One region of the Nonomuraea sp. NPDC003727 genome, then DNA from elsewhere that is predicted to be linked to it. Evidence: riboswitches for the same ligand, from Rfam matches in the RefSeq annotation. Region 1 holds a riboswitch; each other region holds the start of a gene.

The links. Region 1 has a riboswitch for cobalamin ahead of ACWDLG_RS15010 (CbtB domain-containing protein). Riboswitches for the same ligand answer to the same signal wherever they lie in the genome.
Region 2: another riboswitch for cobalamin. It lies ahead of bluB (5,6-dimethylbenzimidazole synthase); the one in region 1 lies ahead of ACWDLG_RS15010 (CbtB domain-containing protein).
Region 3: another riboswitch for cobalamin. It lies ahead of ACWDLG_RS33020 (ribonucleoside-diphosphate reductase subunit alpha); the one in region 1 lies ahead of ACWDLG_RS15010 (CbtB domain-containing protein).

The regions. Positions count from the first base shown of each region.
Region 1 is NZ_JBSFNE010000005.1:171,985-175,213, reverse strand. Features, by position in the region: gene ACWDLG_RS15025 (VWA domain-containing protein) at 1-164, opposite strand, end outside; gene ACWDLG_RS15020 (histidine phosphatase family protein) at 161-862, opposite strand; gene ACWDLG_RS15015 (CbtA family protein) at 901-1,836, opposite strand; gene ACWDLG_RS15010 (CbtB domain-containing protein) at 1,846-1,971, opposite strand; cobalamin riboswitch at 2,069-2,198, opposite strand; gene ACWDLG_RS15005 (glycoside hydrolase family 38 N-terminal domain-containing protein) at 2,449-3,229, shown strand, end outside.
Region 2 is NZ_JBSFNE010000024.1:95,370-98,598, forward strand. Features, by position in the region: gene ACWDLG_RS39090 (copper chaperone PCu(A)C) at 1-254, opposite strand, end outside; gene ACWDLG_RS39095 (MFS transporter) at 387-935, opposite strand; gene ACWDLG_RS39100 (hypothetical protein) at 1,145-1,471, shown strand; cobalamin riboswitch at 1,642-1,836, shown strand; gene bluB (5,6-dimethylbenzimidazole synthase) at 1,867-2,499, shown strand; gene ACWDLG_RS39110 (hypothetical protein) at 2,579-3,229, opposite strand, start outside.
Region 3 is NZ_JBSFNE010000014.1:264,735-267,963, forward strand. Features, by position in the region: gene ACWDLG_RS33005 (prolyl oligopeptidase family serine peptidase) at 1-47, opposite strand, end outside; gene ACWDLG_RS33010 (ArsR/SmtB family transcription factor) at 127-705, shown strand; gene ACWDLG_RS33015 (tripartite tricarboxylate transporter substrate-binding protein) at 767-1,663, shown strand; cobalamin riboswitch at 1,687-1,885, shown strand; gene ACWDLG_RS33020 (ribonucleoside-diphosphate reductase subunit alpha) at 1,973-3,229, shown strand, end outside.

The DNA of each region.
Region 1 (3,229 bases):
GGCGGCAACTGCGCGGCCAGCGCCCTGACGATCGTGGACTTCGCGGTGCCCTTCTCCCCCCTGACGAGCACGCCGCCGACGCGGGGGGAGACGGCGTTGAGCACCAGCGCCAGCTTGAGATCGTCCAGACCGACGACGGCGCTGAAGGGATAGGTGGCGGTCACGGTGTGGCCTTCCGGTTGACGTACCCGATCCGCCAGCCCTCGCGGGAGGCGGACACCTGCGTGAGAGAAAGAGGGGCGATGTCGAGTCGCGCGGCGACGAGAGGGCCGACGCCGAGCGCATGTCCCAGCACCGCCCGCACCACCGTCACGTCGCACACGACCACCCACCCCCGCCCGCGCGAACCCGGGCCCGACCGCCCCGAGGTGCCGGGTTCCGGTGAGGGGGCGTCGGGGCGGGCGAGCTCGCCTGGTGGGGTCTCGCGAAGGGACTCCACCCAGCGGACCACCCTGTCCGCCGCCTCGACGTGCGACTCCCCACCGTGGGGCGCGGCGCCGGGGTCGGCGAGCCACCGGGCGAAGGACTCCGGGTCGGCCTTCACGACCTCCTCGTACGGCAGGCCGCGCCAGCTCCCGTAATCCGGTTCGGCCAGCTCGGGCACGACCACGGGCGCCAACCCGAGCGCCACGGCCGTCTCCCGAGCCGCCCGCCCCGGAGCGACGAACGCCGTTCCACCCTCCCCGAACACCCCGGAACCCGGTGTTCCAGGAGATGACGGTGTTCCAGGAGATGACGGTGCCGGAGATGACGGTGTTCCGGGGTGAAGGACGGAGGCCAGGGTTCGGCTCAGGCGCTGGGCCGTTTCAAGGCTCGCCGCGTCGGCGCGTTCCTCCCCCGTAGGGAAGCGCGCGCCACGCATGCCCGGTGTCGAGGCATGCCGTACGAACAGCACCCTGGTCAGCTGACCCGCGCCTTCGCCCGTTCGCCCGCCACCGCGAACAACACCCCGAAGGCCACCCAGAACACCACCTGGGTGCCGAGGGAGGCCAGCCGGAAGTCCCACAGCAGCGAGGCGGGGAAGCCGGGCGGCACCTCGTCGACGCGCGGGAGTAGCACCCACGCGGCGATCACGGGAATCAGGAAGGTCACCCCGCCCACCAGGCCCTTCGCCCAGACGCCTGGCACGGTGACCCTGCGGGTGGCGGCGACGGCGATCGCGATGGAGGCGAGGCCGACGAGGACCATCACGACGTAGAGCAGCGTTCTGGCGTTGATGGTTTCGGGGTCGCCGACAGCGGGTGGGTTGGCGGGATATTTCAGGAAGGGGACCAGGGTGATGGCACCGAACGCGCACGCTGCCGTCACGATCGCCAGGCCAGGCTCCGACCTGGGGCCGACCCTGCCGCGCAGTGCGGCGAAGACGAGGGCGAAGATGCCGCCGACGGCCAGGCCGTACAGGCCGGTGGCCAGGAAGAGACCGACCTTCTGTACCGGCCTGCTGACCACGGCCTCCTCGCCGTGGCTGTGGCCGGCCGAAGCGCCGTCGTCGTGACTGTGCGCCTCCTCGCCGCCGCCTGCCGGGGCCGACGGCCGAGCCGCGTCCCCCGGGGCCGACGGCTGAGCCGCACCATCCGTCGAGGCTGACGGCTGAGCCGCATTAGCCGGAGCGGACGGCTGAGCCGCGCCGTCCGCCGGGGCGGACGGCTGACCGGCGCCGTCGGAATGGTGGGAGGACGGGGTGTCGCCGCCGTCAACCGATACGGCGGCGGCCGCCTCCTCCAGGGCGATCGCGGCGTCGACGCGCGGCTCCCCCACGAAGAAGGCGAACACGCCCGCGACGAGTCCGGCCAGGAGCCCGACGAGCAGGCCCCTGACCACCAGGGACTTGACCATGACGCTGCCTCAGTGGCAGGGCACGCCGAGCAGGTGACGCCCGTCGTGCATGAGCTCGTGCAGGAGCGTGCCGGTCTGCGAGATCGCGCCGTTGTCCATGAGGACGAGGTACGCGAGCAGCATCAGAACGGGCACGGCCAGCAGCCAGCGCGTGAGACGGTGAAGCGGAATTGCGGTTACGGACGTGGACAGACCACTCATGTGAAGCCTCCTCAGGGATGACGCGTCCCGCTGGTTGAGGTCGCGACGGTCAGGTGACCTGGCTCCCGGGGCTGTGGGCCCCGGATACAGTGGCGCGTCCGCACCGGCATCTCACCGGATTTCCCCTGATTCGCCGCGAAATCTACCGGAACGTATCCCTTTCTCCGGGTCTCGTCAACATCACCCGATCCTGTTCGGGCCCTTTCTGAGATGTAGATGCCCACGTCCGGGGTTTCCGGCGCGCCACGAAGGACTGTCCCGGCGCAGGCGGGGCACGGACTGTCCGCTTCCAGGAAACGCCGGGATCAGCGTTCCCGGGGAGAGCGGGCGCGGGCTATGACAACGTTGCCATTGATCTTGATAGGACCTAGTGTGACGGCGACCGCCCCCTAGAACGCCGAGGGAGACCCCGTGCCCGTTCGCCTGTTGACCGCCGAGTCGACCGACCTCTTCGTCGGGACGGAGGCGCAGCCGTACCAGGTCCTCCGGGTCACCGCCGAGCAGGGTGAGCACGACGCCGACTTGGAGGTGCGCGGCGACGGCGTGGCGGGACGCGCGGTCGTGCCCGCCGGCGAGGGGACCGTCGTGGTGGAGGTCCCGCTGGAGGTGAACGCCGAGCCGGGGACCGTCCTGCCGTGTGTGGTCACCTCGGCCGGCGACGAGCTCGCCGCCCAGGTGACCGTGGAGGAGCCGGGCTGGACGATGCACATGGTGTCGCACTTCCACTACGACCCCGTCTGGTGGAACACGCAGGCCGCCTACACCAGCCCGTGGGAGCTGCTGTCGGGTGACGCGACCACCAGGCCGCTGTGGGAGCGCAACGCGTTCGCCCTGGTGGAGGCGCATCTGGCGCTCGCGGCACGCGACCCCGACTACAAGTTCGTGCTGGCCGAGATCGACTACCTGAAGCCGTTCTTCGACACCCACCCCGAGCGCAGGGCCGACCTGCGCCGCCTGATGGCCGAGGGCAGGGTGGAGCTGATGGGCGGCACCTACAACGAGCCCAACACCAACCTGACCGGCGCCGAGACCACGATCCGCAACATCGTGTACGGCATCGGCTACCAGCGCGACATCCTCGGCGGCGAGCCCCTTACGGCATGGCAGCTCGACGCCTTCGGCCACGACCCGCAGTTCCCCGGCTACCTCGCCGCCGCCGGGCTGACCGGCAGCGCGTGGGCGCGCGGCCCCT
Region 2 (3,229 bases), on a different contig from region 1:
GCCACGACGGCGACGGCCGTGCCGGAGTTGTTGACGAGCGTGCCGAAGGCGGCGGTCATCCCCTTCTTCGTGGTCTTGATCCACGGGTCGGTGATGGTGAGCGCGGAAGCGGCAGCCGACTGCCCGGACGGCCCGGACGGCCCGGACGGCGAGGCCACGGCGACCTGCTTCGGAACGGAGTCGGCCGCCTCCTGGACGCCACAGGCGGCCAAGCTGGCCACGCCGACGACAACGACGATGACGCGCGAGAACATGGAAAGCCCTTCTTCCGGCTGAGCCGGCACTGGTGTCATGGCACTGATGTCGACCCGGCGCCCGTCACGACAGGGACGCCGGGGAGCACCCCTTTCCCGGGGTGGCCCGCATCGGCCTCCTCGAACGGGAGGTCAGGCGGGAACGGTGCGCATGACGCCAGGAGGGCCGCGCCGGCCCATCTCGTGGCCGAGCAGGATGGAACGCAGGATCGCCGGCCGCTCGGCCGGCGCGGGGACGGCCGTGCGGGCCGCCGGATCGACGAACGCCAGCACCGCGACGAGCAGCCGTACGGCCAGCCGCCGCAGCAGCGCCCACAGGGCCGCCTCGCCGTGCGACATCCACAGCGCCGTCAGCCCGATCGCCCATCCGTGCATGACCAGCATGCCGAGGCCCGGCACCAGCCAGGACTGGCCGTGCGCGTGCCCGGCGACCACCGGCTCGACGGCATGGGCGCCGGCGAACAGCACGTGCAGCACCAGCTGCGTGGCGGCCAGGGTCACGGCGATCACGGCCGCCGACCGCTCCCGCCCGGCCAGCGCCTGGGCCGGCAGGAACGACACCAGCAGCGCCACCACCACCGACGGCGCCGACACCGACCCGCCGGCGAACACATGGGCGGCGATGCCGAGCATGACCGAGACCGCGGCGAAGGCGGCGGCTCGCAGAGCTCGAAGCGGCATCGTGGCTGACATGGCCCGGCCATCATCCCACGCTTACCCGCCGCCTCCCAAAGCGGATTCTTCGCCGCACCACCGCTCCTCCGCCCCCCATCACCGCAGGCGCGACCGCCCCTCTGCCCCCCATCACCGCAGGCGCGACCGCACCCCTGCCCGCCGCCCCCGCGGCCGCCACCCGTCGCCTTTCGACCGCCCCCGCGCTGGTGACCGCCGTGCCCCCGGTCAGCACCGCGTCCCGGTCCACCGCGTCCCCGGTCACCGGCCTCTCCCCCGCGCCCGACCTGCGCGCCTGCTACGACGGCGCGTGCAGGCTCTCCCTCAGCCGGGCGGTGTCCTTCCGCGTCAGCTCGCGCTTCGGCATCACCAGGCTGGCCGTCACCTTCACCGGCGACCAGGTGAAGGTGAAGGGCACCGGTCCAGGCGTCAGCTCGCAGGCGCGACTGGGCGCGGGCACCACCGGATCGGTCAACGGCATCGGCGTCCAGGTGCTGTCCCTGTCCGCCGACCGGGTCGTCCTGCGGCTGTCCCCCCGGCGGTGACAACCGTCCAGGCACGGCAGACGTCGCGGCGCACGCGTCCGCCCCCCTCGCGCGACGAAGCCTGGACGAGCCCGCACCGGCCGTGGTGACACTACCGCGGGCAGGGCGACGGAGTCCCGGCCGACCTCGCCGACCGGGCGGGTGAAGTGATCGGCTACCGTACTGCCCGGCGAACTGTTGCGAGGTGCCCCGCGTTCGCGGGGAGAATCGGGAAGCCGGTGAGAGTCCGGCACGGGCCCGCCGCGGTTACCGGGGAGCCTCCGCCCACGCGCGCGAGCGCAGTCACTGGCCCGACAGGGCTGGGAAGGCCGGCGGGCAGGCGTTGATCCGGGAGTCCGAAGACCGGCCTCGCGTTCACCGCCCCCACGGGGGCGCGAGTCAGCGGGAGCCTGCCCATGATCAGCCAGCTGTACGACGTCATCCACCGCCGCCGCGACGTGCGCGGCGAGTTCACCGGCGCGCCGGTGCCCGACGAGGTGCTGCACCGCGTGCTGTCGGCCGCGCACGCGGCGCCCAGCGTCGGCCTGTCCCAGCCGTGGGACTTCATCCTGGTGCGCGACCGCGCCGTCCGCGCCGCCTTCCACGATCACGTACGGCAGGAGCGGGACACGTTCGCGGCCACCCTCGACGGCGAGGCCGCCCGGCGGTTCGCCCGGATCAAGATCGACGGGGTGCTCGAGTCGACGCTGTCCGTCGTGGTCACCTACGACCCTGGCCGGGGCGGGCCCGCGGTGCTCGGCCGCCACGCCATCGCCGATGCCGGGCTCTACTCGGTGTGCCTGGCCATCCAGAACCTGTGGCTGGCCGCCACCGCCGAAGGGCTCGGCGTCGGCTGGGTGTCGTTCTACCGCGAGTCCTTCCTGCGGGACCTGCTGGGCGTCCCCGGCGTGGTGCGACCGGTCGCGTGGCTGTGCGTGGGCCCCGTCTCCCACCTGGAGAAGGTCCCTGACCTGGAACGGCACGGCTGGCGACGGCGCCGCCCGCTGGACGCCGCCGTCCACCACGACCGCTGGACCGGCGACCGGTGACCTGCGCCCGGCCGCCGGGTGGGAATGCCCGCGCGAAGCCCATCCGGGAGAGCCCCTCCTACGGGCGGGCCCTCCGCGGTCAGCGGAGCCGGTCGCGCAGGCGGGCGCACTCGTGGGCGAAGCGGGTGCCGCGCCCGCTGTCCGCGTGGTCGGACACGCACGGGATCTCGCCTCGGGCGCCGGTCCACGCCGCCACGTCGGTGGCCAGCGCCACCGCCGCGGTGTGGCCGGCGGTCGGCCGCTCCCCCCGGCCCGGCAGCAGCACCGGCAGCATCCCCCTGAGGATGTCCCAGACCTGCTCGTGCGCGCCCCGGCGGGCGGCGCCGGCGAGGGAGTCCAGCACCGGAGGGATCGGGTATCCGGCGCGGCGGATCAGGAACGCCAGCTGGCGGCCGACCGCCTCGGCGGGCAGACTGCCCCGGGCCGCCATCCGCAGCAGCAGCGGCACCGCCTTCGGTTCGCCCTTGGCGAGGAAGTAGGCGAGCATGACCGCGATGGCGTCACCGGCCGGGCCGTCGGCGTCGGCGAGTATCGCCAGGTGCGGCGGGTAGATCCCGGGGCGGGTCCACCGGTACAGCAGGTAGGGCAGGTAGTTGACGGCGACGACCTCGCGGTGCGACGGCAGGACCGCCGCCCACCAGGCCATGGAGTTGCTGTGGTCGTCCCAGTGCCAGGACGACGGTTCGCTCAGCAGCTCGTCGACCAGGTCGTGCCCGGTCGGCTCGGCGCG
Region 3 (3,229 bases), on a different contig from region 1:
AAGAGCGCCAGCAGCGCCGGCATCACTGTCTTCACGAATCGCGTCATATTGCCGAAGATAGTCTGCAGAGAACTCTCGGCAAAGAGATGTCTGCAGAAATCCTTCTGGAGTACTAGGGTGATCGTCATGAAGGATGACGAGCCCTGGGTTCTGGACGATCCCGGCAAGCTGAAGGCCCTGGCCCATCCCATGCGCCGCGCGATGCTGCGCCACCTCGGCCTGCACGGCCCGGCCACGTCCACGACGCTCGGCTCGCTGCTCGACGCCAAGACCGGGACGACCAGCTACCACCTGCGCCAGCTGGAGAAGTACGGATTCATCGAGGAGATCCCCGAGCGGTCCACCGGGCGCGAGCGGTGGTGGCGCAGGGCGGAGACGGGCGACATCAGGCTGCCGCTGCCCGCCCAGCTCGCCCCCGAGGACCGCCCGGTCCTCGCCGAGTTCCACCGGATCGGGCTGGAGGAGGACAAGCGGATCCTCCTGGAGCAGCTGCCCGCCGCCTACCAGGCCGACCCCGCCTGGGTGAAGGTGTCGCGCGCGCTCGGCCGGATGCGGCTGGACGAGCTGGAGGACTTCTTCGAGGAGTACATCCTGCTGCTGAAGAAGTACAGCCGGCGGGCCGCCGACGCCCCGCCGGAGGCCAGGCCCCTCCACATCCGGCTGCTCGCCGTTCCCGCCGACCTGCCCGCCACCCCCGAGGTGTGACGCAAGGTGATCATCCAATAACATCCTGTACAAGGGTTGGGGGCGACGGGGAGGGGCGCGCATGCGCCGTCGGGAGTTCGTGGCAGCGTTCGTGCCGGGGACGGTGGCCGCGCTGGCGTGCCTGGCCGGGTGCGGCGCCACGGTCCCCCGGCAGGGAGCCAGCTTCACCGTCGTGCCGGGCGGAGAGGCGTGGATCCCCGTCGCGAAGGTCCTGGCGGGCCAGTTCAGATACAGCGGCGTCGCCGACGGCGGGACCTCGCTGACCGTGACGGGCCTGCCCGCGCTCGCGACCGCCCTGCGCAACGGCTCCAAGGCGGCCGGCACCCCGCTGGCCAGGCTGGTGGGCGACGTCGAGGTGCTGGTCGTGCCCGCCGCCTCGCTGCTGCGCGGCTTCGACGACTTCGCCGGGCGGCTGCTCGCCGACCCGGGCGCCACGGTGCTGGCGGGCCGGCCCCAGGGCGGCACCGACCACCTGCTGTTCGGGCTGGTCGCGCGCGGGCTCGGCGCCGACGCCAGGGTGCTCGACTACGCCGGCTATCCCACCACGCACGACGCGGCCGCGGCGCTGCTCGTGGGCCGGGCCGCCGTCGCCGCCGGGCCGCTCGGCGACTGGCGCAAGCGCATCGACAAGGGCCAGGTCAGGGTGCTGGCCGTCTCCTCCGCCGAACCGGTCGACGGCATCGAGGCGCCGACGCTGCTGGAGTCGGGCGTGCGGGTCGACTTCGCCGACTGGTGCGGGGTGCTCGGGCCGGGGGAGATGACCGAGCGCGAGCACGCCCAGGCGGTCGCGATCCTCGAGGAGATCACCGGGTCCCGGCAGTGGGCGGATGCGTGCCGTACGAGAGGGTGGAAGCCGATTCCCCTCAGCGGCGGCGACTTCGGCGTGTGGCTCGGGTCGGAGACCGAGCGGACCCGTGAGGTGCTCAAGGACCTCGGCCTCATCGACATGTTGGGGTAGTTGCGCCCGCGGCCACTAGATGTAGGATCCTGGTCGTCGCTGGTTCGCCCGATCAGGGCGGAGCAAAAAGGGAAGCCGGTGCGAATCCGGCGCTGCCCCGCAGCGGTGAGCGGGAACGACCGCCGTCACGACGCACTGGGCCCATGGCCTGGGAAGCGACGGCCAGTAGGAAGCTGACGAACGCCCGCGAGTCCGAAGACCTGCCAGCGGTGTGACCTGTCCATGGCCTCGAGGGAGGGCCGGGGGGCCTCGCGGCATGCCCGCGCGCTCTCGCCTGCCCTCACGAGGCCGAGCTCGCGAGGAGAGAGCGTGACGCAGACCGTAGAGGTGGATCGCCGGCTGGCCATCGAGGAGGCCGCCGCCAGGGTGATCGCCGATCCGGAGAACTCCAGGGTGGCCGCCAGGCTGCTGGCCGAGGAGATCGCCGACGAGGCCGCCGCGCACGGCGTGCGGACCTTCTCCGAGTCGATCGCGGCCACCCACGCCGCCGGCCTGCTCCAGGACGGGCTGGCCGCCTTCGTGGCCGCCCACGCCGCCGCCCTCGACGCGCTGGTGGACGAGAGCGCCGACGACAGGTTCGAGTACTTCGGGCTGCGCACCGTCTACGACCGGTACCTGCTGCGCCACCCCGACACGCGCGGCGTGCTCGAGCGCCCGCAGCACTTCCTGCTGCGCGTGGCGTGCGGCCTTTCCGCCTCGGTCGCCGAGGCCGCCGAACTGTACGCCCTGATGTCCACGCTGTCCTACCTGCCGAGCTCGCCCACCCTGTTCAACTCGGGTTCGCGCCGCGCGCAGCTGTCGTCCTGCTTCCTGCTCGACTCGCCGCGCGACGACCTCGAGGGCATCTACGAGCGCTACGGCCAGGTCGCCAGGCTCTCGAAGTACGCCGGGGGCATCGGCATCGCCTGGACCAGGGTCCGCTCCCGGGGCTCGCTCATCCGCGGCACGAACGGCCACTCCAACGGCATCGTCCCCTGGCTGCGCACGCTCGACTCCAGTGTCGCCGCCGTCAACCAGGGCGGCCGCCGCAAGGGCGCGGCCTGCGTCTACCTGGAGACCTGGCACGCCGACATCGAGGAGTTCCTCGAACTGCGCGACAACACCGGCGAGGAGGCCCGCCGCACCCACAACCTCAACCTCGCCAACTGGGTGCCGGACGAGTTCATGCGCCGCGTCGAGGCCGACCAGGTGTGGTCGCTGTTCGACCCCAAGGAGGTGCCGCACCTCACCGACCTGTACGGCGAGGCGTTCGACGACGCCTACCGGGCCGCGGAGGCGGCCGGCCTGCACACCCGCCAGATCCCGGCCCGCACCCTCTACGGCCGGATGATGCGCACGCTCGCGCAGACCGGCAACGGCTGGATGACCTTCAAGGACGCCGCCAACCGCGCCTCCAACCAGACCGCGCGCCCGGAGAACGTCATCCACCTGTCCAACCTCTGCACCGAGATCCTCGAGGTCACCAGCGACGGCGAGACCGCCGTCTGCAACCTCGGCTCGATCAACCTGGCCGCCCACCTGGCCGGCGGCTCGATGGACTGGGCCCGGCTGCGGGCCACCGTGCGG